2 linked regions of the Microbispora sp. ZYX-F-249 genome follow. The protein of the gene in region 1 interacts with the protein of each later gene in a pairwise test. Links are inferred from orthologs where the notes say so. Each region holds a gene or a part of one and is shown on either strand. Other genes may lie near its edges.

Evidence for each region.
Region 2: the proteins of rsfS (region 1) and AAH991_RS34680 interact in binary tests that used the Escherichia coli proteins (3 or more experiments, as listed by UniProt). The link is inferred for Microbispora sp. ZYX-F-249 from one-to-one orthologs.

The regions. Positions count from the first base shown.
Region 1 is NZ_JBDJAW010000008.1:199,524-214,958, reverse strand. The notes cover bases 5,389-8,300. They hold rsfS (ribosome silencing factor), read left to right. Parts: upstream 5,389-6,598; coding sequence 6,599-7,003; downstream 7,004-8,300. Other genes in these bases: AAH991_RS13065 (glycoside hydrolase family 16 protein), read left to right, coding at 7,938-8,300; AAH991_RS13075 (histidine phosphatase family protein), read left to right, coding at 7,029-7,664; AAH991_RS13085 (helix-turn-helix domain-containing protein), read left to right, coding at 5,943-6,464; AAH991_RS13090 (MFS transporter), read right to left, coding at 5,389-5,871. Also shown: AAH991_RS13115 (glutamate-5-semialdehyde dehydrogenase), read left to right, coding at 1-457; AAH991_RS13110 (LuxR C-terminal-related transcriptional regulator), read right to left, coding at 461-1,129; AAH991_RS13105 (serine/threonine-protein kinase), read left to right, coding at 1,304-2,905; AAH991_RS13100 (M48 family metallopeptidase), read right to left, coding at 2,954-3,973; nadD (nicotinate-nucleotide adenylyltransferase), read left to right, coding at 4,080-4,691; more of AAH991_RS13090, read right to left, coding at 4,654-5,388; more of AAH991_RS13065, read left to right, coding at 8,301-8,732; AAH991_RS13060 (Dyp-type peroxidase), read right to left, coding at 8,740-10,125; AAH991_RS13055 (carboxylate-amine ligase), read left to right, coding at 10,270-11,364; AAH991_RS13050 (hypothetical protein), read left to right, coding at 11,457-11,810; AAH991_RS13045 (hypothetical protein), read left to right, coding at 11,807-12,193; AAH991_RS13040 (CynX/NimT family MFS transporter), read left to right, coding at 12,384-13,730; AAH991_RS13035 (SRPBCC family protein), read left to right, coding at 13,805-14,467; AAH991_RS13030 (dienelactone hydrolase family protein), read left to right, coding at 14,619-15,435. UniProt on the Escherichia coli protein: Functions as a ribosomal silencing factor. Interacts with ribosomal protein uL14 (rplN), blocking formation of intersubunit bridge B8.
Region 2 is NZ_JBDJAW010000047.1:21,100-36,621, forward strand. Bases 8,137-11,135 are described here. They hold AAH991_RS34680 (ATP-binding protein), read left to right. Parts: upstream 8,137-9,097; coding sequence 9,098-10,174; downstream 10,175-11,135. Other genes in these bases: AAH991_RS34675 (DUF4132 domain-containing protein), read left to right, coding at 8,137-9,101; AAH991_RS34685 (DUF5682 family protein), read left to right, coding at 10,177-11,135. Also shown: AAH991_RS34655 (hypothetical protein), read right to left, coding at 1-172; AAH991_RS34660 (outer membrane protein assembly factor BamB family protein), read right to left, coding at 293-2,467; AAH991_RS34665 (hypothetical protein), read right to left, coding at 2,481-3,809; AAH991_RS34670 (hypothetical protein), read left to right, coding at 4,377-5,348; more of AAH991_RS34675, read left to right, coding at 5,586-8,136; more of AAH991_RS34685, read left to right, coding at 11,136-12,420; AAH991_RS34690 (VWA domain-containing protein), read left to right, coding at 12,417-13,535; AAH991_RS34695 (YehQ family protein), read left to right, coding at 13,532-15,454.

The sequences.
Region 1 (15,435 bases):
CTCGGCCATCGCCGACGAGTTCGTCCCCAAGGCGCTGACGGCGCTGAAGGACGCGGGCGTCACCGTCCACGGGGACGAGCGGGTGCGGGCCTACGGCGCCGACGTCGTGGCCGCCACCGAGGAGGACTTCACCACCGAGTACCTCTCCCTCGACATCGCCGCCGCCGTGGTCGACTCGCTGGACGACGCCGTCGCGCACATCCGCACGTACGGCTCGGCCCACACCGACGCCATCGTGACCCGTTCCCAGCAGGCCGCCCGCAGGTTCGTGGCGACCGTGGACTCGGCGGCGGTCGCGGTGAACGCCTCGACCCGCTTCACCGACGGCGGGGAGTTCGGCTTCGGGGCGGAGATCGGCATCTCCACCCAGAAGCTGCACGCCCGCGGCCCGATGGGGCTGCCGGAGCTCACCTCCACGAAGTGGATCTACACCGGCGAGGGGCACATCCGCGGGTGACGCTCAGACGCGCGTGAGCACGGGACGCGAGCCGAGGCCCGCGTCCCTGGCCCGCAGGGCGGCGTCCACCCGGCTCGGCGCCTCCAGCTTCGCCAGCACGTTGCTCACGTGGTTGCGCACGGTCTTGGTGGCCAGGCACAGCTCGCGGGCGATCTCGGCGTTGGACCTGCCGTCGGCCAGCCGCTCCAGGATCTCGTGCTCCCTCTGGGTGAGGCCGGGAAACGGGCTGCGGGACGGCGGCGTGGTGAGACGGCCGAGGAGCCGGGGCGCCAGCCCGCCGCCGAAAACCATCTGCCCGAGCGCCACGGACCGGACCGCCGCCGCGATCTCCGCGGGCTGCGAGTCCTTCAGCAGGTAGCCGTACGCGCCGGCGCGCAGCGCGCCCAGGAAGCCCGCCTCCCCGTCGTCGTCGCCCAGCGCGAGCACCCGTACGGACGGGCAGCGGCGGCGCAGGGAGTCGAGCCCGTCCAGCATGGCCAGGTCGGCCAGCAGCACCCGCGGCGACAGCCGTACGCACAGGCGGAGGGCGTCGAGGTCGTCGCAGGCCGTGGCGGCGACGGAGAGGCCGTCCGCGTGCGCGGCTTCCTGCTGCAGGGCGGACCGGATCCCCTCGACGTACAGGGGGTGATCGTCGGCGATCACGACGGTGATCGCGCCGGAGGAGTCAGTCATCGTTCATCTGTCTTCGTCTCGCCGATGGGGAGCGCGGGCCCTGCGGTCCGGCCGTCGTCGTCGTGGACAGACTGCCGGGGCGCGCTTGTGAGCCGGTTGGCAACGGCTTGTATGGGGCCTCGACGGCGCGCCTCCGCCGATTCGGGCGCCCGGGCCGCTATGGTTGGCGCTCCTATGGCTGGACGTCTTGGTCGGGTCGGCCCCTACGCGCTGCAGGAGCGGCTGGGCCGGGGTGGCATGGGTGAGGTGTACCTCGCCGTCGGCCGCCGGGGCGACAGCGTCGCGGTCAAGATGCTCCGCGACCCCATCGAGCACGACCCGGACGCCCGATTACGACTCGAACGCGAGGTCCGGGCGCTGCGCCGGGTCGAGAGCCCGTACGTCGCCCAGGTGCTCGACGCCGACCTGTCCGGCGACCGGCCGTACCTCGTGATGGAGTACATCGAGGGGGAGAACCTCCTCGACGCCGTACGGCGGCGCGGGCCGCTGCAGGAGTCCCGGCTCATCGCGCTGGCGCAGGGCCTCGCGGCCGCGCTGGCGATCATCCACGCGGCCGGGGTCGTGCACCGCGACGTCAAGCCGGCCAACGTCCTGCTGGGCGAGGACGGGCCGGTGCTGATCGACTTCGGCATCGCCCAGGTGCTCGACGCGACGCGGGTCACGATGACCGGCGCGTTCCTCGGCACGCCCGGCTACTGCGCTCCCGAGGTGTTCTCGGACGAGACGGTGGGGGAGCCCGCCGACGTCCACGGCTGGGCCGCCACCGTGGCGTTCGCCGCCACCGGACGGCCGACCTTCGGGCGGGGCACGGCGGAGTCGCAGATGTACGCCGTGCTCAACGGCAAGGCCGATCTCGTGGGGGTCCCCGCGGCCCTGCTGCCGCTGGTGCGGGCGGCGCTGCACCGCGACCCGGCCCGCCGTCCCACCGCGGCCCTGCTGGCCGACCGCCTGTCCCGGCTCGCCCGGGTCAGCGAGACGTCCGCCGCCGACCGTGTCACCGACCGCGTCACCGACCGTGTCACCGACAGGGCGGCCGACAGGGCCGACAGGAGCGCCGATCGCGCCGCCGACAGGGTCGGGGCGGAGGCGGTCGCGCGGGTCCGCGCGGAGGCGCCCGCCCGTACGGCGACGGGGCAGACCGCGGACCCGGCGGCAAAGGGCCAGGCCGCGGAGCGTCCACGTGGGCGCGGCGGGACGGGCGCACAGGCCAGGTCCGCCGGCGGCCGCGCGGACACCCACGCGCCCGAGGGGGCGCTCGGCATCCCCACCGGGAACGCCGCCCTGGTCCTGGTCGCCCTGCTGGCCGTCCCGTGCGTGGTGGCGTCGGTGATCTACCCGCTCGCGACCTTCGCGATCACGGCGGCCTTCGCCGTGGTGACCAGGGCCGTGTGGACCAGCCACTGGCTGGTGCGCGGCCGCAGGCCCGGCCGCGCCCGCGCACTCCTGCGCGCGCTGGCGTTCCCGCTCACGCTCGCGGGCTCGCTGCTGTCGGCCGCCGCGTGGCCGGGGCTGCCCGCCGCCGCGGCGGCGTTCGCGGCGCTGTGGGCGGGCTCGGGGGCGCGGCTGGAGCCGGAGTGGTGGACGCGGCCCGTGCCCGTCACCATCGCCGGCGTCGCGTTCGGCGTCGTCAGCGGCGCGATCATCGGACGGGAGATCGAGCGCGCGGGAGCGGCCATTCCCGGCCTGCGGCGGGAGGGCCTGCGCGCGCTCGCCGTCCTGGGCGGCTTCGTCGCGCTCTGCGCGGCGGCCGTGCGCGCCCTGGCCTTCTTCTTCTGACGGCCTTCTTTCTGACGGCCGCGGGCAGCCCGCGGGCGCGTCCCGGGGTCAGTTCTCGCGGCGGGCGAAGCGGTTGAAGATACGCTCGCCGGCGTTGACCGCGCCCTCGGCGACGTCGCGCAGCACGCCGATGAACGGGTCCTGCGACTGGGCCCAGGACTCGCGGTAGGAGTTGGCCGCCGCCTTGATCTCTTCGGTGATCTTGGCGTTGGCGTCGTCCTCCCGCCGGGGGTAGTCGCCCGCGATGATGCGCTCGTACTCGCCGCTGCGACGCCACCGGTCGAGCTCGGCGACCCGGGTCACCGCGAAGGGGTGGGTGGTGCCGAGCATGTTGAGGACCTTCAGCAGACCGTCCCGCACGTCGCCGGCGGTGTCGTACTCCCTGGCCTGGTCGAGGAACGCCTCGATGTTCATCTCGTGCAGGCGCGAGCCGCCGGCGAGCTTCATGAGCGCCCGCAGCGCGGCGTCGGGGTCCTGCCCGGCGAGCAGGCCGCCGCGGTCGGCGGACATCTCCGCCTTGCGCTGCCATTCCTCCAGGGCGGCGACGATGACCCGAAGGCCGATGTAGCCGAGCGGGATCCAGGCGACCCGCGTGGCCAGGCGGGTCAGGATCGCGAGCATCGTGCCGTAGACGGCGTGACCCGACAGGATGTGCGAGGTCTCGTGGCCGATGACGAAGCGCAGCTCCTCGTCGTCCATCAGGTCGAGCAGCCCCGTCGAGACGATGATGAACGGCTCGTCGAAACCGATCGCCATCGCGTACGCCTTCGGGTCCTGCTGCACGTAGATCTCGGGGATCTTGTGCAGGTCGAGGATGTAGGCGCTGTCGCGGCCGATGTCGTGCAGGGCGCGGAACTGGGTGTCGGTGGTGCGCACCGCGGAGGCCAGGAACATCAGGCGGAGCCGGCGCTCGCTGAACAGGCCGGACGTGCGCTTGAGCACCGCGTCGAACCCGGACAGCGAACGCATCGCGACCAGGGCGGAACGGTCGGCGGGATGTTCGTAGGCTCGTGAGCTGATGCCGGTCAGCTGCACGCGATTGCGATCGGGAGTGGTCATGTCCCGCATGCTATGTCTCACAAGCCGGGCGCGCGCGGGACGCCGTGAGGAGCCCGGGCCGGCCGGGCAGGGGCCGGTTTCGGGCGTGGTCCGGCAGGCGCGTTATCGTCCGTGCATGCGAAACGGGACGGCGATCCGGAGACTGGGCGTGATGGGCGGGACCTTCGACCCGATCCACCACGGCCACCTGGTGGCGGCCAGCGAGGTGGCCCACCACTTCGATCTCGACGAGGTGGTGTTCGTCCCGACCGGGCGGCCCTGGCAGAAGGCCGAGCAGACCGTGTCCTCCACCGAGGACCGCTACCTGATGACGGTCATCGCCACCGCCTCGAATCCCCGCTTCTCGGTCAGCCGGGTGGACATCGACCGGCCCGGCCCGACGTACACGATCGACACGCTGCGGGACATCGCCGCGGTGTACGGCCCGGGGGTGGAGCTGTACTTCATCACCGGCGCCGACGCGCTCGCGCAGATCCTCAGCTGGCGCGACGTCGACGAGCTGTTCACCATCGCGCACTTCGTCGGCTGCACGCGGCCCGGTCACACGCTGCAGGACCCCGGCCTGCCCGCGGGCAAGGTCAGTTTGGTCGAGATCCCGGCCCTGGCGATCTCCTCCTCCGAGTGCCGCGACCGGGTGGCCGCCGGGGAGCCCATCTGGTACCTGGTCCCCGACGGCATCGTGCAGTACATCAACAAGCGCCACCTGTACCGCGATCCGGAGTCCTGACGGCCCGTCGCCGGTCCCGCAGGCCGTACGCCGCGGCGAGCGCGCCGGCGAGCGCCGCCGCGTACAGCACCGGACGGTGGGAGGTCAGGGCGAGGAGTCCCGCGCCGAGGGCCATCCCCACGGCCGTCGGCACGAACAGCAGGCTGTTGGCGGTCGCGGACACCGTGGCGAGCAGGTCGCGGGGTGTGATCCGCTGTACGGCGGTGAAGGCGGCGACCAGCACCCAGGGCAGGCCAAGCCCCGACAGCAGGCTCGCCGCCGCCACGACGGGCTCCGAGGGGGTGGCGCGCAGTGCCACGGAGACGGCGAAGAGGAGCCCTCCGGCGGCGGACAGCCGCGCCTCCCCGGCCCGGCGCAGCACCGGCCCCGCGATCAGGCCGCCGAGGACCGTGCCGCCGCCCTGGATCGCGGACAGCACACCGGTGAAGCCCGGCTCCCGGTGCAGGCCGTGGTCGACCACGGCGAAGACGGCCGCGCCGTTGACGCCGGAGACCAGCATCAGCACCGCGCCGGACAGCACGAGGCGGCGCAGGAACGGGTCGCCGAACAGGAAGCGCGCCCCGTCCGCCGTCCGGGCCGCCCACCCGCGCGCCGCGGGGGCGCGAGATCCGGCCGTGCGCGGCAGGCGCAGTGAGGCGAGCAGCCAGGCGCAGGCCGCGAAGGTGGCCGCGTCGAGCGCGACCACCGCGTCGCCGCCCGCGACGGTGAACAACCCGGCGCCGAGCAGGGGCGCGGCGAGACGCGTGCCCTCCGACGCGCTCATGCGCAGGCCGTTGACCTCGGCCAGCAACGCCTCCGGGACGGCCGCGGGCAGGACGGCCGCCTCGGCCGCGTCGAGCAGGACGAAGCTCACGCCGTAGAGCACCAGCACCGCGAACAGCAGCCAGACCTGCGCGGGGGAGCGGACCAGGAAGAGCAGGCACAGCACCGCGCCCATCACGACGTTGGTCCAGATGAGCACGGGCCGGGCGCCGAGGACGTCGGCCAGCGCGCCGAGCGCGGGCCCGGCCGCCGTCGGCGCCCAGAAGCAGAACGCGGTGAGACCGGCGAGGCTGTCCGACCCGGTCAGCGACTTCACCCAGATGCCCGCGACCAGGGACATGGCCATGGTGCCGAAACCGGAGACGACGACGGCGCTCAGGTAACGGCGGGCGTTGCGGTCGGCGAGAGCGGCTTTCACGACGATCGATGATCGCCTCAAGCAACCCCCAAGTCAATGCTTGGGGGTTGTGATGGTGTTTACTTTCCGCCATGGCGGAGTCGGATCCCAGGCTCAGGGCGCTCGCGCATCCGATGCGGCTGCGCATGCTCTCGCTCATGTGGGGCGAGCCCATGTCGGCGGCCGAGCTCTCCCGCGAGCTGGGCATCTCGCACGCCCTCGCGAGCCACCACCTGCGCTGCCTGGACGACGCCGGGCTGGCCGAACTCGCCGACGTACGGGTCCGGCGCGGCGGCCGGGAGCGCCGCTACCGGGCGGTGGGAGGCACCCCGCTGACCGAGCAGCGGGACGATTTCCCGCTGCTCGCCGAGGCGCTGGCGCGGTCGCTGCGCGAGCGGGCCGGGCGGCGGCGGGCGGGCGAGGAGGGGGTGACGGCCGACGCGGAGCTGTGGGTCGAGCCCGAGCTGTGGCACGACGTCCGCCGCAGGATCCTCGCCGCGATCGTCGACCTGCACGACGGTGCGGCGGCCCCGCACACGCCGGGCACCATCCGGGTCGGCGCCACCGTCGCGGCCTTTCCTCTGATGGAATCGACGGGCTCCGGAGGACGTTGAAATCCTGATCCCGGGCATAACACCGGAATCGACAGGGTGTGCCGGTAGGGTCGTGGCCGGGAAAGCCGGTTGTAGGGGACACGTGGACTGTGCACCCTGGTAAAGAGCCCGTCAACGGAGGACAGAACCGAATCGTGACAGCATCCGAGAGATCGATCCAGCTCGTGCGGGTGGCGGCCGAGGCCGCCGCCGAGAAGCTGGCCGACGACATCATCGCCTACGACGTGAGCGACCAGCTCGTCATCACCGACGCCTTCCTCCTCTGCTCCGCCTCCAACGACCGCCAGGTCCGCGCGGTCGTCGACGAGATCGAGGAGCGCCTGCGCGTCGAGGCCGACGCCAAGCCCGTACGCCGTGAGGGCGAGCGGGAGGGCCGCTGGGTCCTGCTCGACTACCTCGACATCGTGGTGCACGTGCAGCACGAGGAGGACCGCAACTTCTACGCGCTGGAGCGCCTGTGGAAGGACTGCCCGTCCATCGAACTGCCGGAGAGCGTCAAGCGCGTGGCCGAGCAGCGCGGGCACGGAGCGGCCCGGTGACGAACGCCATCATCGGGGCGGCGCGATGAGCCGTCGCGTCGTCTGCCTTCGGCACGGGCAGACGCTGTGGAACGTCGAGAAACGCTTCCAGGGGCACACCGACATCGCGTTGGACGAGACCGGCATCGCGCAGGCGGCCCGGGCGGCCTCCCTGCTCGCGGCGCTGCGGCCCACCATGCTGGTCTCCTCCGACCTGCGGCGCGCGTACGACACCGCCTCGGCCCTCGGCCGGCTCACCGGACTCGACGTCGCCGTGGACAAGGACCTGCGCGAGCGCGGCGGCGGCGAGTGGGAGGGCCTGACCCGCGACGAGATCAGGGCGGGCTGGCCGGTCGAGTACGAGGCGTGGGAGGCCCCGGGCGGCGAGGACGTGGCGTATGTCGCCGACCGCGTCGCCGGTGCGATCGGGCGCTGGGCGTCCCGCCTCGACGAGAACGGCCTGCTGGTCGTCGCCTCGCACGGCGCCGCGCTGCGGCTCGGCATCTGCCGGTTGCTCGGGCTGCCGCAGGAGCTGTGGTCCGCGCTCGGCGGTCTGGGCAACTGCTCGTGGTCGGTCCTGGAGGAGGGCCGCCGCGGCTGGCGCCTGCTGGAGCACAACGCCGGCACGCTGCCGGAGCCGATCAGCAGCGACGACAGCCCGGCCGCCACCGCCGACTCCTGATACGGGTGGGACCGGTGACGATTAGGTAAACGGACGGGCATCCCTATATGCTCTCCGAGCGCCGCGCCGGGAGCACCCGGAGCGGTGGCAAGGGGCTATAGCGCAGCTGGTAGCGCACTTCCATGGCATGGAAGGGGTCTGGGGTTCGAATCCCCATAGCTCCACCCACGACGACTGGAACTTTCACGTCCGTCTCCCGATGACCTGCGCTCCCGCCCAGCGCCTCGCCGCGGGCGTTGACTCGCCTCCGGCCGCCGGCCGACTCTTCCGAGCGTGAGACGTCACAGCGCTCTTCTCCTCGCGGCCGCCGTGGTGGGCTCGGCCATCACGGTTCCGGCCCCGGCGCGCGCGGCGGCGTGGGAGACGGTCGTCGACACCGGCTCGTTCTCCGGCTACGCCGCCCTCGAGTCGGAGTGGAAGTACCTGTATCCGTGGGGATCCGACCACAACGGCTCCGCCCGGATGTACGGCTCGCCGAGCGACCACAACCACATCGCGCTGTCCGGCGGTGTGCTGACGCTGACGGCCACCCGGATCACCTGGGACGAGGGCACGAGCAGCGCCGACCCGCATCCGGCGATCCACTACCACTCCGGCGCGATCCACGCCCGGGACCAGGTCGTGGTGAACGACCAGTTCCCCAACTGGGAGGTCAAGGGAGACTTCCAGGCGCCGTCGTCCCGGGGGACCTGGCCGGCGTTCTGGCTCACCGGGGTGAACAGCTGGCCGCCCGAGAGCGACATCCTGGAGTTCAAGGGCGACGGCCGCAACTGGTTCAACACGTTCCGGACCTCGTCCGACGTGGACAGCACGGTCGTGGGCGTCTCGTCGCCCGGTTCCTGGCACACCTACCGGGCGTGGATCACCAAGGTGAGCGCCACGGACGTGGACATCCACTACTACGTCGACGGCCAGTGGAAGGCCGTCCACCACGCCCGTGGCTTCGTCGGCAAGCCGATGTGGCTGATCATCAACCTGCAGATGGAGGGCTCGTCCGGCTCGCCGGGGCCGAGCGCCGCCACCTACTACCGCGCCCGCAACGTCTACGTCGGCCGCTCCCGAGCCTGACGAGGGGTCAGAGGCTCTTGAGATAGGCGAGGGACGGCATGAAGAAGTACTCGCCGCCCTTCATCGTCACGGTCTGGGGGACCTGCCGCTGGGGCGCGCTGAGTTTCGTGCCGCCCCACGTCTTCGGGTAGCGCACCTTGACCTCCCGCTTGCCCTGGCCGATCACCGGGTCGTGGCCGGTGTCGCCGGCCGGGAAATCGGGGTTGTCGGCCCAGGTCTGCTGGGTGAACTCGAACTGGTTCTGCAGGCTGGAGTTGAACGCCATGAACAGCAGGCCCACCCCGCCCGTCGGCCTGGTCTCCGGACCCGCGTCGTCCCACGGCCTGTCGGTGCGCCTGCCGTACGTCTGACCGCGCCGGGCCATCATGACGCCGAGGGCGCGCTCCAGGCCGCCGTCCCGCGAGTCACGCGGGTTGGCCTTGCGGATGTGCGCGCTCACCGGGCACTTCGCCCCGGGGTCGTCGCGGTAGCTGAAGTCGTTCTGCACCGGGTGTCCATCGGAACTCGGCTTGCCGTGCAGCCGCAGCGGGGTGCCGTTGCGGAACCGGCCCACCAGCATCGCGCCCGCGAGCGGCCGGTCGTCTCCCTTCAGGCCGAGCGCGTCGGCGAGGGCCTCCTCGGCCTCGCGGAACGCGCGGACGTTCTGCTCCAGCTTGCGCAGGACGAGGTAGCTGCCGAAGTGCCGGCTCGGATGGGGAGCGAGGGGGTCGGGGACGAGCACGTGGCTCAGCGGGAAGAACGGGTTCCAGTTGGTGCCGGACTCGGCGGCCACCTGGTCGGCGAGGAACAGCGGCTGGCTGCGGCCGTCCACGTAGCCGAAGTGCTCGATGCCCCGTCCCTGGGCGTCGCGCAGGCCCTCGCCCTTCTCCTCTCCGACGATCTTCGCGCTCTTCGGCAGCAGCGCGAGGACCCGCGTGCGGGTGGCGGCGACCGGCTCGGACGTGGCGTCGCCGATCAGCACGATCGCGTGGATCTCCTCCTGGTAGTGCTTCTCCCAGGCGCCGACCGCGGGGTCGCTCAGCGTGTCCTTCCGCCGCTTCATGCCCGACTTGAACGCGTTGTCGGTGAATTTCGTGGTGGATTCGCCCAGTTTGAGATAACCGAGCTTGCTGATTCCCACGCCCACGTACGGCGTGCCGGGCTTCTTCGAGCGGTTGAAGTCGCGGACCTCCTCCAGGTGCTTCCTGGCCGATTTCATCAGCGGCACGAGGGAGCGCAGGAAGCGCCTGCCGTCCGGGCCGTCGCCGAAGCGCACCAGCAGCAGGGACATGCTTTCCCGTACGTGCCCCTGCAGAATGTTCGGCTGCAGGTTGTCGAGCATCGCTTTGGTGTCGGCGTCGAGTTTCGCCGAATCCCATGCGAGCGGTTTTCCGTTGGACAGGTCGACCGGCATGTCGATTCCTTCCCCGTAGTGGAAATGTCGGGCCCCCACCGATAAGAGTCATCATCCACGGAAAAGGTTCGGTGCGCTCTGACTTTCCCTGTGCGGGACACGCCAGGTCAGGCCTATTCCGCACCACGCGGGTAGTGATCGGTCATGACGAAGAGACGGCCTGTCGGCGTTGAAGAGGAGTTCCTTGTCGTCGATCTCGAGACCCGGCGGCTGACGCCGCTGGCGGAGTCGATGCTGGAGAGGCTGCCGGACGAGGGGTTCGCGGCCGAACTGCAGCGGTCGGTGGTGGAGACCAACAGCACCCCGATGGAAGACCTGGCCGACGTACGGGCCGAGATCGTACGGCTGCGCCAGGCGCTCGTGTCGGCCGGCGAGCCGCTGGGGGTGGGCGTCATCGCCTCCGGCACGACCCCGATCACCGGCATCGAGGGCTACACGTTCACTCCCGGGGAGCGCTACCGCTACCTGTCGGAGTCCTACCGGTTCCTCGCCGAGGAGCAGCTCATCTGCGGGGCGCAGGTGCACGTGGAGATCGACGACAGGGACGTGGCGGTGCTCGCCGCCCAGCGCGTCGAGGCGTGGCTTCCCCCGCTGCTCGCGCTCAGCGCCAGCTCGCCGTACTGGATGGACGAGGACAGCGGGTACGCCAGCAGCCGGGCGCTGACCTGGCAGCGCTGGCCGACGGCCGGGCCCCTGGGCCCGTTCGCGGACGCGGCCGACTACGACAGGACGGCCGAGGACCTGGTGGCCTCAGGCGTCATCGAGGATCGGGGCATGGTCTACTTCGACCTGCGGCTCAGCGCCCACGTGCCGACCGTGGAGATGCGCATCTGCGACTCCTGCCCGCTCGCCGACGACGTGGTGCTGCTCGCCGGGCTCTTCCGCGCCCTCATGACGAGGGAGATGGAGGCCGTGGAGCGGGGCGAGCCGCCGACCGGCGAGCAGCGTCTGGCGCTGCTGCGCGCGGCCAACTGGCGGGCGGCGCGGGACGGGCTGGAGGGCGACCTGCTGTCCCCGTTGACGAGCCGGCCGGAGCCGGCCCCGCGGCTCATCGCCCGGATGCTGGAGGAGCTGCGGCCGACCCTGGAGGACCTCGGCGACTGGGAGACCGTCTCGGAGCTCGCCGACGCCGCGCTGCGCCGGGGCAGCTCCGCCTCCCGCCAGCGGGGGGCGTACGCGGTCGAGGGAAAGCCGGAGGACGCGGTCGACCTGCTGCTCGCCGAGACCCGGCAGCGCTAGTCGCCAGGTGCACGTGACGGGGCGGGCGAGCGGGCCGATACCCTACTGGCCATGTCACTGGCCATGTCTGCGATCCCCGCCCCGAGCGCGGCGTGAACGGCGCCTACTCCGGCTGGCTGATCGGCGCAGCCCTGCTGCTGGCGCTGGCCGCTGTCGTCACCGCCGTACGGGACAGGCCGATGGGGCCGGTGCTGCTGGCCGGGCTGGGACTGCTTGAGCTGGCCGTGCTCGCGCAGGCGGGTCTCGCGCTCGCCGGGCTCGGCCACGTCGCAGAGAAGGCGACCTTCATCGGCTACCTGGCGGGCACCGCGGTGATCCCGCCCGCCGCCATGTGGTGGGGCCGTGCGGAGCGTACGCGCTGGGGCCCGGGGGTCATCGCCGTGGCCGCCTTCACCGTGGCCGTGATGACCGGGCGGCTGCTGCAGATCTGGAACGCGGGCGCATGAGCGCTCCTTCCGGCACCGGGCCGGGGCGCGTGCTCGTGGCCGTGTACGGGATCTTCGCGCTGGCCGCGACGTCCCGCGCCGCCGTGCAGATCGCCACGCGGTTCGCCGAGGCGCCGCTGGCGTACGCGCTGTCGGCGTTCGCCGGGGTGGTCTACATCGTGCTCACGGTGGCGCTGGCCCGGGGCGCCCGGCGCCTGGCGGTGGCCGCCTGCCTGGTCGAGCTGGCCGGAGTGCTGGTCGTCGGCACGCTGAGCCTGGCCGACCCCGCCGCCTTCCCGGACGAGACCGTGTGGTCCGGGTACGGCAGCGGGTACCTCTTCGTGCCGCTCGTGCTGCCGGTCGTCGGTCTGCTCTGGCTGCTGCGCGGCGTCCGCCGCTCGTAGCGGCCCTTTCGCAGAGCAGCGGAAGCCCGCGGGAAGCCGGGAACAAATGAGAGCGATGGGGGCTTTGGTATGTTGCCAATCGTAGGATGACTGGATGAGGGGAGATGTTGCGGCGATGAGTGCCGTCGAGACGCGGAGGGGCGTGCTGCGAGCACCATGGAGATCACCATGGGGAGCACGGCGCGGATCGATGGCCTGGCTGATCGCCGGGGGTATCGCTCTCGCCGCGTTGAACCTGCGCACCGCGGTGACCAGCGTGGGGACCGTTCTCGACGAGGTGAGCACGGGCCTCGGCATGTCGGGGGCGATGACGGGGCTCCTCACCACGCTGCCGGTGATGAGTTTCGCCCTGTTCGGCGCCCTGACGCCGGCCATGTCCCGCAGGATGGGGGAGCACAGGCTGCTGCTGGCCGCGATCGTCCTGCTCGCGGCAGGGCAGGCCGTGCGCTCGCTCGTCGACTCGGCCGTGCCGTTCATGGCGGCCAGCACGGTCGCGCTGGCGGGCGGCGCGGTCGGCAACGTCGTCATCCCCGCGCTGATCAAGCGGCACTTCCCGCGGCGGGCGGGCGCGATGACCACCGTCTACTCGACGGCCCTCGCGGCCGGGACGATGGTCGCCGCCGCCGCGACCGTTCCCGTGCAGCAGGCCGCGGGAGGCAACTGGCACGTGGCACTCGGGGTGTGGGCGGTTCTCGCCGCCGTCGCCGCGATTCCGTGGCTCGCGCTCAGGCGCGGTGAGCCGGAGCGGCGCGACACCTCCGTGAAGGCCGGAGCCGACGGCCTCCTGCGCAGCAGGCTCGCCTGGGCGGTGGCCGGTTATTTCGGCTCGCAGTCGCTCATCGCGTACGTGATGTTCGGCTGGCTGCCGCTGCTGCTGCGGGACAACGGCTACACCGCCGGGCAGGCCGGTCTGGTCCTCGCCGTGTTCACCGGGCTCGGCATCCCCGTCTCCATGGCGGTGCCCGCGCTGGCGACCCGGCTGTCCGGCCAGCGCCCGATGGTGATCGTCTTCGCCGTCCTGTACGCGGTGGGCTTCGCGGGCCTGCTCACCGGGCAGGCACTGTGGGCGTGGTCGATCCTCGTGGCCGTCGGCGGGGGCACGTTCCCGCTCGCGCTGGCGATGCTGGCCATGCGGACCCGCACCGCGGCGGGCACCGCCGCGCTGTCGGCCTTCGGGCAGAGCGCCGGTTATCTCATCGCGGGTGCGGGGCCGATCACGTTCGGCCTGCTGCACCAGGTGAGCGGGGGGTGGGTGCTGCCGTTCGGCCTGCTGTTCGCCGCGCTCGCCGTGCAGGTGGTCACCGGCTGGTACGCCGCGGCCGACCGCGTGCTGGAAGACGAGACCGTGGTCACGCCCGGGTCCGCGCCCGGCGGGCGGCGCGACGACCATGTCTCCCGGGGCGTGCGCGACCTCGTGGTGGGGCGGATGCGCGGGTCGGCCGACAAGGCGCGGCGTGCGCGGTCGCGCCTGACCCGTCCGGCCGGACGGCGCGGTGCGGGCCGGGGAGATGATCGCCGCAGGTCGGCCTCCCGCTGAGCTCGCGCGCCCGGGTTTACCTCTCCCTCTCGGGGCAGGCGTAAGTGCAGAAACCCACGAGAGAAGGAGAAGGCATGAGCTCGATCGAGCAGTCAATCGACGTGAATGTCCCGATCCGCACCGCGTACAACCAGTGGACGCAGTTCGAGAGCTTCCCGGAGTTCATGGAGGGCGTGGAGTCGGTCAAGCAGATCGGCGACACGCGCACCGACTGGGTCGTCGAGATCGCCGGTGTCCGGCGGGAGTTCGAGGCGGAGATCACCGAGCAGCACCCCGACGAGCGGGTGGCCTGGCGCTCGGTGGACACGCCGCGGCAGGCCGGCGTCGTCACCTTCCACCGGATCGACGACGACACCACCCGCGTCACCCTGCAGATGGAGTACGACCCCGAGGGCTTCCTGGAGAAGGCCGCGGACGCCCTGCAGATCGTCCGCATGCGGGTCAAGGGCGACCTGGAGCGTTTCAAGACGTTCATCGAATCGCGCGGCAGCGAGACCGGCGCCTGGCGCGGTGAGGTTCCCGGCCCGCACCAGCAGGGCGGCACGGGCACCGGCGGGTCCGGCACGGGGTATGACATCGGCGAGCCGATGCCGCCCCGGACGGTGAACCCCGAGTATCCGCGCGAGACGCCCCTGCCGCCGCCCGGCACCGGCCCGATCCCGCCCGCTCCCGGCACGGGTCCCGTCCCCGGCACCGGCCCGCTGCCGCCGCGCGACACGCCCGGTCCGCTGATCTGATCCACGCATCGGCAGGCCCATCTCCCGATATTCGGGAGATGGGCTTGTTATTTGCACGAGATCGGAAATTTATTTTGCCATGATATGATGGGAAAACATTCTTATAGCCTCACGGGTGTATCCATTGACGCGATCGAAAGGGATGCAGCCCGTGTGCTACGAACCCGATGCCATGCCCCCCGTCCACGGCTCTCCGCGTACGACGGTGACGTCCGGGCGTGTCGTCCTCACGTCGGCCGACGGGGCGAGGTTCGCCGCCTTCCTGTCCCGCCCCGGCCGCCCGTCCGGTCCGGCGGTGCTCGTCCTGCCGGACAACCGGGGGCTGTCGGGGTTCTACGAGCGTCTCACCGAGCGGCTCGCGGAGCAGGGCCACACCGCTCTCGCCATCGACTACTTCGGGCGTACGGCCGGCACCGGCACCCGGCCAGACGACTTCCCCTTCATGGAGCACCTGGGCCGGGCGCACAAGGACGGGCTCTTCGCCGACATCGCCGCGGGCGCCGCACACCTGCGCGCCGAGGGGCGCGAGGAGGTCGTCTCGCTCGGTTTCTGCTTCGGCGGCAGGCTCGCGTTCATGGCGGCCCGGCCCGGCTTCGGGCTCGCCGGCACGATCGGCCTGTACGGCTATCCGGACGTGCTGTTCGGCAACCCAGGCCCCACGCAGATGGCCGGCGAGCTGCGCGGGCCGATCCTGGGGCTGTTCGGCGGCGCCGACGAGGGCATCTCCCCCGAAGTGGTGGGCGCGTTCGGCGAGGCGCTCGGCAGTGCCGGGGTGGCGCACGAGTTCGTCACCTATCCGGGAGCGCCGCACAGCTTCTTCGAGCTGGGCCGCCCGGAGCTGGCAGAGGCCTGCGCCGACGCCTGGGCGCGCATCCTGGGCTTCCTCGACGGGGAGCGTCCGGCAAGCGTCCGGCAAGCGTCCGGAGAGCGTCCGGGAGAGCGGACAGCCCGAGGCGACCTGACCTCGC
Region 2 (15,522 bases), on another replicon or contig:
CCGCCGCGCTGTCCTCGTCACGCGCGACCAGCGCCGCCGCCTGCTCGCGGGTCAGGTCCGCGCGCTCGGCCAGGCCGGCGGCGACGACCTCGTCCGCGGTCCTGACCAGCCGGTCCAGCAGATCGGACGGCAGGGCCGGATTGACCGCGAGGCCGTACAGGACATGGTCCACAGGGACATACTGCCTTGGCTTTGATCATCACGGCACGTTCCCGCCCGACATGGCGGAGAAGCCGTCGGCACGGCCATCCCGTGCCGCGGCCGTCGCCGCGGGCACAGGATCGTCGCGCGTTCAGCTCTCCCCGGTGCCGACGTAGATCACCGCGTGCTTCACGGCGACGGGCGTCCACGGCACGATGACCACGGCGCCGCTCCGTTCGAAGACCCGGGCGTCCTCCCCGTCGGTGCCGTACTCCTGCGGCAACTCCGCCACCTCCGCCGCCTTGCCGGTGGCCGCGTCCAGGCGCACGAGCCGCGGAGGCAGGTCGCGCCGGTCGCCGACCTCCAGGGCGAGCAGGCCGTGGTCGTCCGCGCGGACGAGAGTCAGCATCGTGGGTTTGGTGCCGGACGACTGCCACACCTGCTTGCCGGTCTTGAGGTCGAAGGCGAGCGCCATGTCGCTCGACCGCCCCGCGCCCTTCACGTTCTCCGGGAAGGTCATGAGGTAGAGACGGTCACCGTGCACGGCATAGCGGCGCTGCTCGAACATCCCGTTCACGAACGGCACCGTGTTCATGGCGAGCATGTCCACCTTGCCCGTCGTGAACTCGCTGACCTCGCCGCCCCGGTCGTCGAGGACGGTGAAGGTGTTCCTGTCGCCGTCCTCCCGGCTGACGATCGGCGGGTCGGCCGACAGCATCGTGCTCATCAGGCGCAGCTCGCCTATCTTGTGCTGCCATCCGGCCTTGCCGGTCTTCGGGTCGAGCGCCTGCACGACGCCGCCCGAGCCCCGGAAGGCGCAGTCGAGGAGCAGGGCCACCCGGGTGGCCGCCGCGTTCACGTCCTTGACATGGCAGCCTTCGGGCAACTGGTAGGTCCACTGCTTGCCGCCGTCCGACAGCCGGTAGCCGGACAGGACGCGGTCGGCGTACACCACGGCGACGTCGCCCGCGCTCATGATCTGAGGCACGATGAGCAGGTTGGCCAGCCGGGACTTCTCCGCCGGAATCCTGACCTTCCAGGTGATCTTCCCTGTCGCGGTGTCGATCCCGGCCAGGTGGTCGCACAGCTGGTCGCTGCCGTACGCCACGGCGCCCTTGCCCTCGGCCAGGTCGGGGGTGGCGCCGCAGAGCTGGTCACCGGGCGAGGGCGTGCCCCAGGCGCGCTTGCCCGAGGCCAGCTCGTAGGCGAGCACCCCGTCCCGCTGCACCCGCATCACCGTCTTGTCGCCGAGCCAGCTCGCGAACGCGAGCCCCTGGGAGAAATCCATGCTGTCGGCGTTCGCGAGCGGGACGGACCACTCCTTCCCCCCGCCGCCGCCGGGTCCGGTGCCGGAACCTCCGCCCGCCACGAACCAGGCGGTTCCGGCGCCCACCGCGAGCAGCACCACCAGCCCGAGCGCGACGAACAGCAGCGTTCTGCCGCTGCCTCCGGGTGCCGACGGCTGTGGCGGGGGACCCTGGGCAGGAAATGCCGGAGCGGCGTAGCCCTGCTGGCCGGGGTAGCCCTGGCCCGCGTAACCGCCCTGCTGAGCGGCGTAGCCCTGCTGACCCGGGTGCCAGGGCGCCTGGCCCTGCCCGGGCGGAAGGGGGGCCGGAGCGGCCTGACCCGGCTGCTGCTGTTGCCAGGGCTGCGGGTACGGCGAGCCGGAATACCCCTGACCCGGCTGGCCCTGAACCGGCTGGCCCTGAGCCGGCTGGCCTTGAGCTGACTGGCCCGGCCCCGGGTACCCCTGGCCCGGCTGGCCCTGCCCCGGCTGGCCCTGACCCGGCTGCCCGTACGGTGCCGAAACGCCGGGGGCGTCCGGGCCCCAGGTCGCGGCCTGGCCGGGCGGGCCGTACCCGGGAGGGGTCTGCGGGCCCGGCCCGGGCTGCCCCGGCGGCGCGGGCGCATCCCACTGCCCCTGACCACCCTGCTGGCCGTACGCCTGCTCCCCATACCCTGCTTGACCTGGCACGGGCTGCCCGTACGCCTGCTGGCCGTAGGCCGATTGACCATACCCGGGTTGGCCGACCCCGGGCTGACCGTACGCCGGCTGGCCTGGCACGGGCTGCCCGTACCCTGCTTGGCCGGACGCAGGCTGCCCGTACGCCTGCTGGCCGTAGGCCGACTGGCCATACCCGGGTTGGCCGACCCCGGGCTGACCGTACGCCGGCTGACCGTACGCCGACTGGCCGGGGGCGGGCCGGCCCCATCCCCCCGCCGCACCCGGCTGCCCCTGGCCCGGGTGCGGCTGCTCCTGCCCGTCGAGGTACGGCGCGGGCGCGTTGGAGCCGATGTGCGGGTCCCCGGCATGCTGATCCGTCATGTCTCTCCCCCGATCACGCGAGCTGGGCGCGGACGTAGCCCGCCCACTGCCGCTCGAAGCCCGCCTTCGTCACCCCGAGCGCCTGGAACATGGCGGCCTCGCTGTCGTCGCCGGACGCCCGGTAGGCCGCGACCACGCCCTCGACCAGCTTCCGCTCGCCGTACTTCTCGGCGATGAACCGCATGGCCAGATGCCCCATGAAGTAGTTGGTGTTCGTCATCCCCTTGAAGTCCCAGAGAGCGTTGGTCGGCAGCGTGCCCTCGAAGGGCATGGCGAGCCGTCCCTGCAGGTAGGCGCGGCCCTCCGGGAATCGCCGGTTCTCCGTGATCGGCCGGTCCCGGCCGGCCACGTACTCGGCGAAGCCCTCGACGATCCACTTCGACCTGCCGAGGAAGCTGAACTCCGCACTGTCGAGGCCGGCGATCAGCGAGTGCGCCAGCTCGTGCTCGGAGATCTCCAAGATGCCCTGGTCGTCCTTGAAGAACGCGGTGGTCGTGTCCATCACGACGCGGGTGCCGCCGACCTTCACCGTGTCGTCTCCGACCCCCCAGCTCGGCATGCCGATCGAGATGCCGGCCTCCTCCGCCTTGGCCGTACGGAACAGCCTGCCGAGCTGGGCCTGTCCCTTGACCAGCGCCACGACGAACCCGGCCGGCACGGCGGCGTTCGGATCGCCGTTCTTCCGCCAGAACGCGAGGTCGCCCGCGGCGGCTGCGGAGACGGTCGGCGCGACACGCCGGGCCAGGGCGGCGTCCTGCGGCCTGGCGAGAACCAGGTTGCTCCCCGCCTTGACCACCGCGATGTCCGGCCAGATGTCCCACGGCCCGGGGTAGTACATCGTCTTCGACTCCTCGCCGCTGATCGTCGGCGGCGCGCCTGCCACCTTCGTCACGACGAGAGGCGCGTGCGGTGACGCCTTCTCGATGGTCCAGCGGTACCACTCGGCGACCGGACGCAGATCGATGCCGGCGAAGCGGTGGACGAACGCGACGTCCTGCGTGAACTTCACGCCCCGCCCGAAGCTGTCCTCGGCCCGGCCCTGGCGGCGCAGCACCTGGTAGGACTTCTCGGCCAGCGGCATTTTGCGCAGGTTGGCGAAGACCCTCGCCTGACCGCGGACCAGAGCGGTGTTCTCCTGGTCGAAGATCGAGGTGAACGCCTTCGCGTCACCCGAGGCCAGCGCCTTGCTGTGCCCCTCGACCAGCTCGGCGATCTCCTCGTCCTTCACGACGACCGTGTTCGGGTCGGTGACGCCGTCACCCGCGGCGCCGCCACCGGAGCCTCCGCCCCGCAGGACCAGGCCCACCCCCGCGCCCACCGCGACGACGAGGACGAGAGACACGATGCCGAGCGTCACCCACAGCCCGGTCTTGCGTCTTGGGGCGGGGGGTGGAGGAGGCGACTGCCACTGCTGTGGTGGTGGAGGACCGTACCCCCATTGCGGCTGAGAAGAAGGTGGAGACTGCCACTGCGGCGGTTGAGGCGGATACTGCTGCTGATAATCGGGCCCCGTCGTCACTTCTGCCCCGTAATGATCACAGTTACCGAAAGGCGTAAATCGTACCAGCGACCGGGAAGCGCCCACGGGCGCTTCCCCCGCCGCACCCCCATGCTTTCGGTAAGGCATCTGACCAGCGGATTTCCACTCCATCGGCCGAACGTGCCAGACCCTGGCGGACGATCCGCAGGGACCCGCGGCCATTCGAGCCAATCGACACGTCCGTATCGGCGGCAAATGGAACGATCCATTTCACAGAAGCGAGGGACCAGTCATCCTTGGCACCGTGACGACCGCTATGGAGCGACGTCCGCGTCATCCGGCAGCAATCAGGGAGCGCGGCGACGAACCGGGCGGGCGCGCCGGAGCATTCCCTGTCATCACGCCCGGTGAACCTTTTAATCTAGGAGCATGTTCACCCGACCGTACAGCCCCGAGAACTATCCGGATCACGTCGCCGCATTCGAGGAATTCGTTTCCTCTCCCGAGGGCCGGCGGTTGGTGGAAGAGCATCTGGAACGGCAGTTCGACGAGGGCGAGCTACTGGCCGTCCCGCCGCTTCGCGAGCCCGACTATCGGAAAGCGCTCGGACAGGCCTTACAAGACGAATCGTTCGCACAGCTCGTACGGAAGAACCCTTCCGAGGTCGTTCAGGGGACCGCCGCCGCATTGATCGACTTGAACCGGCGGATCCTGGCTTCCCGCGAAGCCGTCATGTACAGCCCGTTCGAAGTGGACGGATGGGGCGAACTCCACGAACTCGTGACCGCGCGCTTCAAGAAATCAGCAGCGGACTCCGCCCTTGTCAGCATCCTGTTCACACAACCCAAATCCATCGTCTACCGAGACCTCCGACGCAACCACGCATATATAGACATCCGTTCCGGACTGCGCTGGGACCTGTACGTCGCAGGATACGAAGCAGTGCCGATCCTGAACAGGTGGAGGTTCGACGCCCGGGGCTTCAATGAGATACGAGAGCATGTGGAGAGCGAGCACAAGGCGGCTCTGATATCGCCGCACGCACCCGTGACCCGACCACCCTGGCATTTCTCGGGCACGGCCGACTTGGTAAGCGTGATGGTGTATTTCAACGGCTCCACCACGAAGTACGACTGGCTCTCCCTCAAGGGCGTTCGGCTGCTGGATTCCAAGAGCCGGTATATCAGTCACAGCCTGGGTGAGGTGGTCGAGACGCTGAGCGATTGGCGGGACGACACGGATCCGGCCGCCTTACGCGCCCTGGCCCCAGGAGAGGTGTACGCCTCCGCCGAGCCGGCGCTCTCTCTGACACCGTATCTGCTCGCAGCCGGATCGAAACTCCTGGAGGGAGTGGCGGTCAATACGGCCTACGACCTGCTGAAGAAGCTCATCGCAGGCTGAGCCCGCGCCCTGTTCGACTGCGACCGGGGCCCGCCGTGGTGCCGGTCGCGGACCGGCCCGAGCACCTCTCTGTGACACCCCATCAAGCGGATCCCCACCGGCCGATGCGCTGGAAGCCTGTTTGTCAGTCATCCGCGCAATACTCGCCGCTGGCGATCACGAGGATGAGGCATCCGAGATGGCACCGTTCCGTCGTGTCGCCTCAACGAGGAGCTCTACCTTTGTGGAGGTATCGGCATGAGCGCGGCTCGGGTGCTGACCTATGTCGGCGGCGGTTCGGCGAAGTTCTGGGAGGTTCGCCAGGACGGCACGGAGCTGAACATCCGCTATGGGCGGGTGGGCACGGCCGGTCAGACGCAGGTGAAGTCGTTCGACTCCGCTGCCGCCGCTGAGGCGGCGGCCGGCAAACTGGTGGCGGAGAAGTTACGCAAGGGCTACACGGAAGACGCGGCCGCCGCGCCGGTGACCGCCCGGCCGGCGACCTCCCCGGCGGGAACCGACAGCGTCGCGGACGAGGACCGGCTGACGATGCCGCCCGCGTGGCTGCGCGCTCTTCATCCGCGGCGGGGCGGAGCGAAGGTGACCGTGAAGAAGCCCGACGCGCGTGCACCCGAAAAACTCGCCGCGCTGCTGGACGAGCACCGCAAGCAGCTCATTGACGTGCTGACGAAGTGTTCCGATCCGGAGATCGCCTCCGCAGGCACGGCGTACCTGGCCGGGGAGCCCGACGCCCCGCCGCTGGGCGCCGCGGTGGTCGCCGCGATCGTGGGCGCGTCCTGGCCTTCGAGTGAGGAGATGTCGCTCCCTCTGTTCGCCGAAGCATGGCTGGTCGAACGCGGCCTGACGTTCGCGGCGGTGGCCGCGACCGAACTGGCCTCGCTGCATTTCAATTTCTTCTCGGGCATGCGGCCGGTCCAGCGGCTGGCCGACCACGATTCCCCCACGCACTGGCGCGACTGGAATCGGCTGAAGCCCGCCACGCGGGTCCGCGCCGTCCTCGCCACCGCGTCGGACGCCGAGTATGCCGAGGTCGTCGCGGCGCTGGCGCAAAGCCGTGAGGGAGGGCTCCACCACCGAGTGGCGGCTTCCTACCTGGTGCCGACCGAGGCCGAGTGGGTCGCGGCCGACTGCGCGGAGATGAGCCGCCTCAATCGGGGGCTCGCCTTCATCCTGATCACCGCGATCAGCACGCCGGAGCTCGCGACGCTGATCGCGACCCACGCGCAGGCGTACTGGATCGCAGACTCCCTCGCCCTGCTCGCCACGGTCGTCGACGGCCTGGGGAACGCGGCCGTGCCGGTGCTGGCCGGGTGGTTCGACGACGTCCACGACGCGGACAGTCAGCGGCGGCTGCTGGGCGTGCTCGCCGAACTGCCGACCGACGCGGCGATGCAGGCGCTCCTCGACCGGATCGAGCACAAGCACACCCAGCCGGCCCTCCTGCGCGCGGCGGCCCGCTTCCCGCGCCGGGCGATGCGGATGCTGGCCGCCCACGACGGCAAGACCACAGACCTGCTGCTACGCGCCCACGTGCTGTCCCATCTCGACCTGGTGGCCGAGGTGAGGGCGGCCGTCGGCGACGCCGCCGCCCGGCGGATCGACGCGATCGCGACCGCCGCGACGGCCGCCACCGCTCCGGCCGAGGCCCTGCCCGAGGTGCTGGTCAGCCCGCCCTGGACCCGTCGGCGTACGGCCCGCAGGCCGGTCGTCGTGGCCGGCCTGGTGTGCACCGATGAGCCGGCCGTGGTGTGGAGGCCGGGCGAGCGCGACACGTGGCGTCCCGCCCGGCCGGGTGACGAAGCATGGAACCGGCCCTGGCGTGAGAGCTGGGAAGCGGTCGCCGCCCGGATCGCCGACGGCCGGGGTGCCGTGTGGCACGACGAGATCGCCCTGTTCGTCGCCGGGCCCGACGAACTGGCCGCACCGCTGATCGGGAGGTGGCGCCCGGCCGACCTTTACGGGGCCTCCGAGTGGATGCCGAGGGTGGTCGCCAGGTTCGAGCTGGCAGCGCTGCCCGCGGTGCTGGACAGCGCCCGGCGTGGCCCCGCGTCGGTCGCTCCGGCGCTGCTTCCGTTCACCGGCCCGGAGATCGCCGTGCTGATGGCCGGGTGGCTGGCGCGGCTTAAGTCGGTGCGCGCCACCGCGCTGGCGTGGCTGGCCCGTCACCCCGAGGCGGCCGCGAGGGCGCTGATCCCGCCGGCGCTGGGCAAGCCCGGGGTGGCCCGGCGGCAGGCCGAGCAGGCGCTGGCGGTGCTGGCCGCGGGGGGCGCCCGCGACGCCGTCGCGCAGGCCGCCGCGGGTTACGGCCCCGCCGCCGAGGCCGCGGTCGCCGACCTGCTCGCGGCCGACCCGCTCGACGCGCTGCCCGCCAAGATGCCCGTGCTGCCCGAGTGGGCGGAGGCCGCGATCCTGACCCCGATCCACCTGCGGGGCGACGCGGGCGCGCTGCCGCCCGAGTCGGTCCGCCATCTGATGACGATGCTGGCGATCTCCCGGCCCGGTGAGCCGTACGCCGGTCTCGCCCTGGTCAAGGAGGCCTGCGACGCCCGCAGCCTCGCGGACTTCGTCTGGTCGCTGTTCCAGCGCTGGCAGACGGCCGGCTATCCGTCCAAAGAGAGCTGGGTGATGGACGCGCTGGGCCTGCTCGGCGACGACGAGACCGTCCGGCGGCTGACGCCGTTGATCAGGGCCTGGCCCGGCGAGGGCGGGCACGCCCGTGCGGTCGCGGGCCTGGACCTGCTGGCCGGCATCGGTTCCGAGGTCGCGTTGATGCACCTGCACGGCATCGCCGAGAAGGTCAAGTTCAGCGGGCTCAAGAACCGGGCCAGGCAGAAGATGGACGAGGTCGCCGCGGATCTCGGTCTGACGCCGCAGGAACTGGCCGACCGCCTGGTGCCGGACTTCGGGCTGTCCGCCGAGGGCAGCCTGACCCTCGACTACGGCCGCAGGCGGTTCGTCGTCGGCTTCGACGAGCAGCTCAAGCCCTACGTGGCCGACGCCGCGGGAAAGCGGCTCAAGAACCTGCCCAAGCCGGGGGCGAACGACGATCCGGACCTCGCGCCCGCCGCCTACCAGCGGTTCGCCGGGCTGAAGAAGGACGTGCGCGCCGTGGCCGCGGACAACATCCACCGGCTGGAGCAGGCCATGATGAACCGGCGCCGCTGGAGCGGTGCGGACTTCAGGCGGCTGCTCGTCGGCCACCCGCTGCTCTGGCACATCGTGCGGCGGCTGGTGTGGGGGCTCTATGACCCCTCGGGCCGGCTCGTGGGCGCCCTGCGCGTGGCCGAGGACCGCAGTTTCGCCGACGTCGAGGACGACACGCTGACCTTGCCCGACGACGCCGTCGTCGGGGTGGCGCACCCGCTGGAGCTGGGCGAGGACCTGGCCGCCTGGGCGGAGGTGTTCGCCGACTACGAGATCCTGCAGCCGTTCCCGCAACTGGGCCGGGAGACGTACGGCCCGGACGAGACGTTGCTGGCCGAGATCCACTCGGCCAAGATCCCCACCGTGAAAATCATCGGCCTGGAACGGCGCGGCTGGCGGCGGGGTTACCCGCAGGACGCCGGCCTCCAGTTCTGGATAGAGCGGGACGTGCCGGGCGGCCAGATCATCACGATCGGGATCAGCCCGGGCATCGCGATCGGCCACCTCGACTTCGCCGACGAGCAGACCCTGGAGGGAATCGCTCTCGACGGCCTCGATCCGGTCACCGTCTCCGAGATCCTGCGCGACCTGCGGGAGATCACCCGATGAACGAGCACGTCCAGCGGCCCCCGGCCGAGATCCGCTACGCCGACGAGCTGGCCCGGCTGCGCGACGGTGACACCGACGACCGGCCGCCCGGCTGGGCGCTGAGTCTGCGGGCCGCCCGGCGCTTCGTCCTCGGGGACGAGAAGCTCGGCATCAGCCGCAAGTTCGTGGGCGACCCCTCGCTGATCGACCGGTCCCTGGTGACGCTCGCGACCAACCGCGGGCTGATGCTGGTGGGCGAGCCGGGCACGGCCAAGTCGCTGCTGTCGGAGCTGCTCGCCGCGGCGGTGAGCGGAACGTCGACGCTCACCATCCAGGGCGGAGCGGCCACCACGGAAGACCAGATCAAGTATTCGTGGAACTACGCGCTGCTGGTCGCGGAGGGCCCGTCCCCCCGGTCGCTGGTGGCCGCACCGCTGCTGCGCGGTATGGCCGAGGGCAAGGTGGTGCGCTTCGAGGAGATCACCCGGTGCCCCCTTGAGGTGCAGGACTGCCTGCTGTCGCCGCTGTCGGACCGCGTGCTCGCCATACCGGAGCTGACCGGCCCGGAGGCGATGGTGTTCGCCCGGGAGGGGTTCACCGTCATCGCCACCGCCAACACCCGCGACCGCGGCGTCAACGAGATGAGCGCCGCGCTCAAGCGCCGCTTCAACTTCGAGACGGTCTTCCCCATCGCCGACTTCGACACCGAGCTGCTGCTGGTGGAGGCGGAGGCCACGGCTCTCCTGAAGCGGTCGGGCGTCGGCGCGCCGCCACGGCGCGACGTGCTGGAGGTCCTGGTCACCACGTTCCGGGAGCTGCGCGAGGGGCAGACGGCGCGCGGTGACGCCACCGACCGGCTGTCGGGAGTGATGAGCACCGCCGAGGCCGTCTCGGTCGCGCATGCCGTCGGGCTGCGCGGGTGGTTCCTGCGCGGGGAGCCCGGTGACGCCGCCGACGTGGTCTCCTGCCTCGCCGGCACGGCGGCCAAGGACAACCCGGAAGACCTGGCGAAACTCCGCAGATATCTGGAGCAGAGGCGGCCCGGAGACCAGTGGAAGGCCTTGTACGAGGCCCGTCACCTGCTGCCGGGCTGACCATGGCGGTCACGTTCCTCGGCGTGCGGCACCACAGCCCCGCCTGCGCCCGGCTGGTCGCCGACACCATCCGGTCCGTACGGCCCGCGTACGTGCTGGTGGAGGGCCCCGCGGACATGAACCACAGGATGGACGAGCTCCTGCTGGGCCATGAGCTGCCGATCGCGGTCTACAGCGGCTATCGGGATCCGGAACGACGGCACGGCTCATGGACACCGTTGTGCGACTACTCCCCGGAGTGGACGGCGCTGACCGCCGGCCGTGACGTCGGCGCCGAGCTGCGCTTCATCGACCTGCCCGCCTGGCATCCGGCGCTGGCCGAGGTGCGCAACCGGTACGCCGACGCGGAGGCGCGCTACAACGAGGTGACCGGACGGCTGTGCCGCGCCTTCTCCGTGGACAACGTGGACGCCCTGTGGGACCACCTATTCGAGATCGAACCGGCCGACGGGCTGGCCGAACGGCTGGCCGCCTATTTCGACCTGGTGCGCGGCGACACGCGGACCGGTTCCGACGACATGGCTCGCGAGGCGTACATGGCGCAGTGGATCCGGGCGGCGGCCGCCGACGCGGGCGACGGGCCGGTGGTCGTGGTCACGGGCGGATTCCACCGCCCCGCGCTGATGCGGCTGGCGGAGCAGGGCGACCGGAGCTGGCCGGAGGTGCCACAACCGCCCGTGGACGCGGTCGCCGCCAGTTATCTGGTGCCCTACTCGTTCCGGCGGCTGGACGCCCTCGACGGCTACCAGTCGGGCATGCCGTCGCCCGGCTACTACCAGCACCTGTGGGAGTCCGGTCCCGCCGACGCCGCCCGCAGGCTCACCGAGGCGGTGACGGCCCGGTTGCGGGAGCGGCGTCAGCCGGTGTCCACCGCGGACCTGATCGCCGCCCGGGCCACCGCGGACGGTCTCGCGTTGATGCGCGGTCATCCGCTTCCGGCCCGGGTCGACGTGCTGGACGGCCTGGCAGGCGCACTGGTCGACGAGGCGATCGAGGTCCCGCTGCCCTGGGCGACCCGCGGCTCGCTGCGGGCCGGCACCCACCCCGTGATCGTGGAGATGATCGCGGCCCTCAGCGGTGATCGGGTGGGCCGCCTGCATCACTCGACTCCGTTGCCACCGCTGGTCCACGCGGTTCTCCCGGTGGTGGGCGGCCCGGGTGAGGAACGGCTCGACCTCGGCGAGGAGGCCGGCCGCGAGCGCAGCCGGTTGCTGCACCGGCTGCGGGTGCTGCGGATCCCCGGCGTGGTCCGAACCTCGGGACCTCGTCTGATGGACGGCGCCGAGCTCGTCGAACGATGGACGCTGACCGAGTCCGACGACCGGCTGCCCGCGCTGATCGAGGCCGGTGGCTATGGCGTCGACCCGCAGGAGGCGGCGGCCGCCGCCCTCGCCGAACGGATCCCCGGCGCCGGCCTGGACCAGCTCGCCGACGTCCTGTTCGACACGGCGCTGTGCGGCCTCGGCGAGCTGACCGGGCAGGTGCTGGACGACCTCGCGCGGGCCGTCGGCGCGGCGACCGACCTGGGATCGCTGGGCCGCACCCTCACCGTCGCCCTGGCCATGTGGCGCCACGACGACCTGTTCCGCACCAGCGGCAGCACCACCCTGGGCATGGTCGTGGCGACCGCCACCCGCCGGGCGCTGTGGCTGGCCGAAGATGTGCGCGGCGGCCCGGCACCGGCCGACCTCCATCGCATCGGCGCCGTGGTCGCCGTACGCGACGCGCTCCGGCACGCCGGCCCGTCGCTCGGACTGGACACGCAGGCGGCGCTGGGCGTCGCCGACCGGATCGCCGTCCGTCAGGACGCGCCGCCCGACCTGCGGGGGGCGTCGCTGGGCCTGGGCTGGTCACTGCGGGGCACGGCCGCCGCGGACCCGGCCCGGGCGGTGCGCGGCGCGTTCGTCCCCGCGTCGGCCGGGGACTGGCTGGCCGGGTTGTTCGCGCTCGCGCGGGAGGAGGTGCTGCACACCGGCGGCATGCTGGAGCTGCTCGACGAGCTGGTCGGAGAGTTGACCGATCACGACTTCCTGGTGGCTCTGCCCGCGCTGCGCCAGGCGTTCGGCTTCTTCCCCCCTCGCGAACGGCACCTCATCGCCACCCGTCTGGTCGAACGGCGCGCCGGGGGTGCGTCCGCATGGGACCTGACGCGGCTGGACGCGGCGCCGGAGCTCGTGGCCGCCGGCAGGGCACTGGACGAACGGGTCGACGCGGCGCTGCGCCGGGAGGGACTGATCACACCATGACCGACCCCACCCTCGAACGGTGGCGCCTGCTGCTCGGCGAAGCGGGCAGCGCCTGCCTCGCCGGGCAACGGCTCGGCACACAGGCCGCCGCCCGTGACGCGGCCATGGACTGGCTCTACGGCCGCGACGAGGAGCTACGCCGGCGTGGTGTGCGGCAGGGCGGGACGGGTGAGTCGACGCTGACCACCTTCGACTGGCTGGACGACATCGCACGGCTGTTTCCCAAGGAGACCGTCGAACGCCTGCACCGTGACGCCGTCGAGCGCTACGAGATCCATGACGTGGTGACCGACCCGGAAGTGCTGGCGCGCGTCGAGCCCAACCCCGCGCTGCTCAAGGCGGTGCTGCGGACCAAGCACCTGATGAACCCGCAGGTGCTGCGGCTGGCCAGGCGGATCGTGGAGCAGGTGGTGAGGCAGCTCATGGACAAGCTCGCCACCGAGGTTCGCAGCGCGTTCTCCGGCACCAAGGTGCGCAGGCCCGGCCGGATGCGGCTGGCCCGCAACTTCGACATGGTCAGGACCCTGCGCGCCAACCTCGGCCGCTATCAGCCCGAGACCGGCAAGGTGGTGATCGAGACCCCGTACTTCTTCTCCCGCACCCGCCGCCACCTGGAGCGGTGGCAGGTGATTCTGCTCGTCGACCAGTCCGGGTCGATGGCCGGCTCGGTGATCCACGCGGCGGTCACCGCGGCCTGCCTGTGGGGGTTGCCCGGTGTGCGCACCCACCTGGTCGCCTTCGACACCGAAGTGGTCGACCTGACCGCCGACGTCGACGATCCGGTGGAGTTGCTGATGAAGGTGCAGCTCGGCGGCGGCACCGACATCGCCCGCGCGGCGGCGTACGGCGCGGGCCTGGTGGACCAGCCGCGCCGAGCGATCGTCGTGCTGATCACCGACTTCTTCGAGGGCGGTGATCCGCGCCGGTTGGTGCGGGTCGTACGCGACCTGGTGGCGCAAGGCAGCAAGGTGCTGGGCCTGGCCGCCCTCGACGAGCAGGCCAATCCCGCCTACGACCGGGAGCTGGCGCAGCGCCTGGCCGACGCCGGAGCCTACGTGGGTGCGATGACACCCGGCGAACTGGCGTCCTTCGTCGCGGAGCACGTGGGCCGATGAGGACGGATCTGCTCGGGCTCACGACGGACTCCCTCGCCGCGCTCACCAATCGCGGCCTGGTCAAACGAGCCGGCAAGGAGGCCGCGCCGGAGCTCCGCACCGACCCCGACGGCACCGTGCACGGCAGCTTCTCCGACGGCCCGGCCACGACCCTGCCTCCCGGCGGCCTCGACGCGGCCCGTTGCACCTGCGGCGCCGCAGGCGTCTGCCGGCACGTCATCGGGGTGATCCTCGCCTATCAACGCCTGTCCGCCGAGGCTCCCCCGGCGCCCCTGCCCTGGTCACCGGGGCAGGTGACCGACGACGAACTCACCGACAAGATCGGTGCCCGGCTGATGGCCGCCGCCCGCCGTACGGAGAGAGCCGGCTTCACCGCGCGGGTCCGCCGGGCGACCTCCGCCGACCCGGTGCCGCAGGTGGAGCTGGCCACCGCGACGGTGCGCTTCCTGGTCCCCGGCGATCTCGGGTTCGTCCACACGGACGCCGTCGCCGGCAGCCGCGACGACGTCATCGCCCTGGCGGTGTGGGCGTTCCGGGTCGCCGACGCGCTGTTCCCCGGCGTCCCGGAAGTGCGGGTCGACGTCGGCGGCCGGGCCGAGTCCGGCGCCGGATCCGGGCTGGAGCGGGCCCTGGGTCTGGCCGGCACGGTTCTGCGCGAGGGCGCAGCGCATCTCGGTGAGGGCCTCGACGCCACCATCGCCGACGTGCGGCGCCACCTGGACGCGGCCGGGCTGCGCTGGCCGCTGCTGGCCGTCGGCGACCTCGCCGAACAGCTCACCTCCTACCGCGACCGTGGCGCCCACTACCGTCCCGAGCTGCTCGCGAGTCACATCGCGGAACTACATGCCCGGCATCGGACGGTGACGCGGCCGGACGCCACTCCGCGCGGCAGCGTGCTCGGCACCGCCGAGGCCGCCGAGACGCCGTTGCGCCGGGCCCGGCTGGAGAGCCTCGGCTGCCGCGTCCGTGGCGTCGGCGGCCGGCGGATCGCCGAGGTCTACCTGGTCCACGGCGACAGTGCCATGGTGCTGGTACTCCGCCGTCAGTGGGACGGCGACGACGACGGCGCGGCGCTGGCACTGCGGCGGATCGGCACGTCCACGCTGGCCGCGCTGGCCACCGGCACCCTGGTCACGGAGTCCGCTGTCCGCAGCGCCAGCCGTACGGTGCGGCTGGCCGGTGGACGGATCTCCAAGACGACGATCAGCCCGTCGCGGGGCGCGTGGGGTGAGCTGCCACCGTCTCTGGTGGTGACCGACTTCGCCGCCCTCGGCCGTGAGCTCGACGCCCTCCCCCTCCGGCACGTCCGCCCGCGGGTGGAAGCGGAACTCGTCCGGGTCGTCGCCGTCGCCGGGGTGGAGGCCGTCACCTACGCGCCCGGAGACCAGCGTCTCGACGCCGTCATCGTCGACCGGGCGGGCAACACCGCCACCGTCAGGGCGACCCACACCGGTGCCGCCCCCGGACGCCTCGACTCGCTGGCCGCCGTGCTCGCGGGCGAGGAGGGCGAACCGCGTCACCTCAGCGGGGTGGTCGGACGGACCGCGGGCGGCCTCGTCGTCGAACCGCTCGGCCTGGCGGCAGGCGGCCGAGTCATCGCTCCCGACCTACAGCCGGCCGGGGAGAGCAGCAGGCTCGTGGTCGCCGAGGACGACCGGCACGAACCCCTCACCGCGGCCCTGATCGACACCCGGGATCTGCTCGCCGAAGTCGCTCATCACGGCCTGTCCCACCTGCCGCCGAGCTACGACGACCGGCTCGCCGCCGCGGCGGAGCGGTTGACCATGCTCGGACTGCACAGAATGGCGCAGGCCGTGACGGCCTTCGCGGCGAGGCGGACCCACGACTCCGAGGAGGCGGCCGAGCAGGCCTGGATCGACGCGTACCTGCGCCTGGACGTCGCCCTGGACCTGAGCTGACCGATATGGGGGGCTTGCCCTGTCCGGCAGCGAGCAGTCGCGTGACGCCTTCAAGCCGAAGGCCGGAG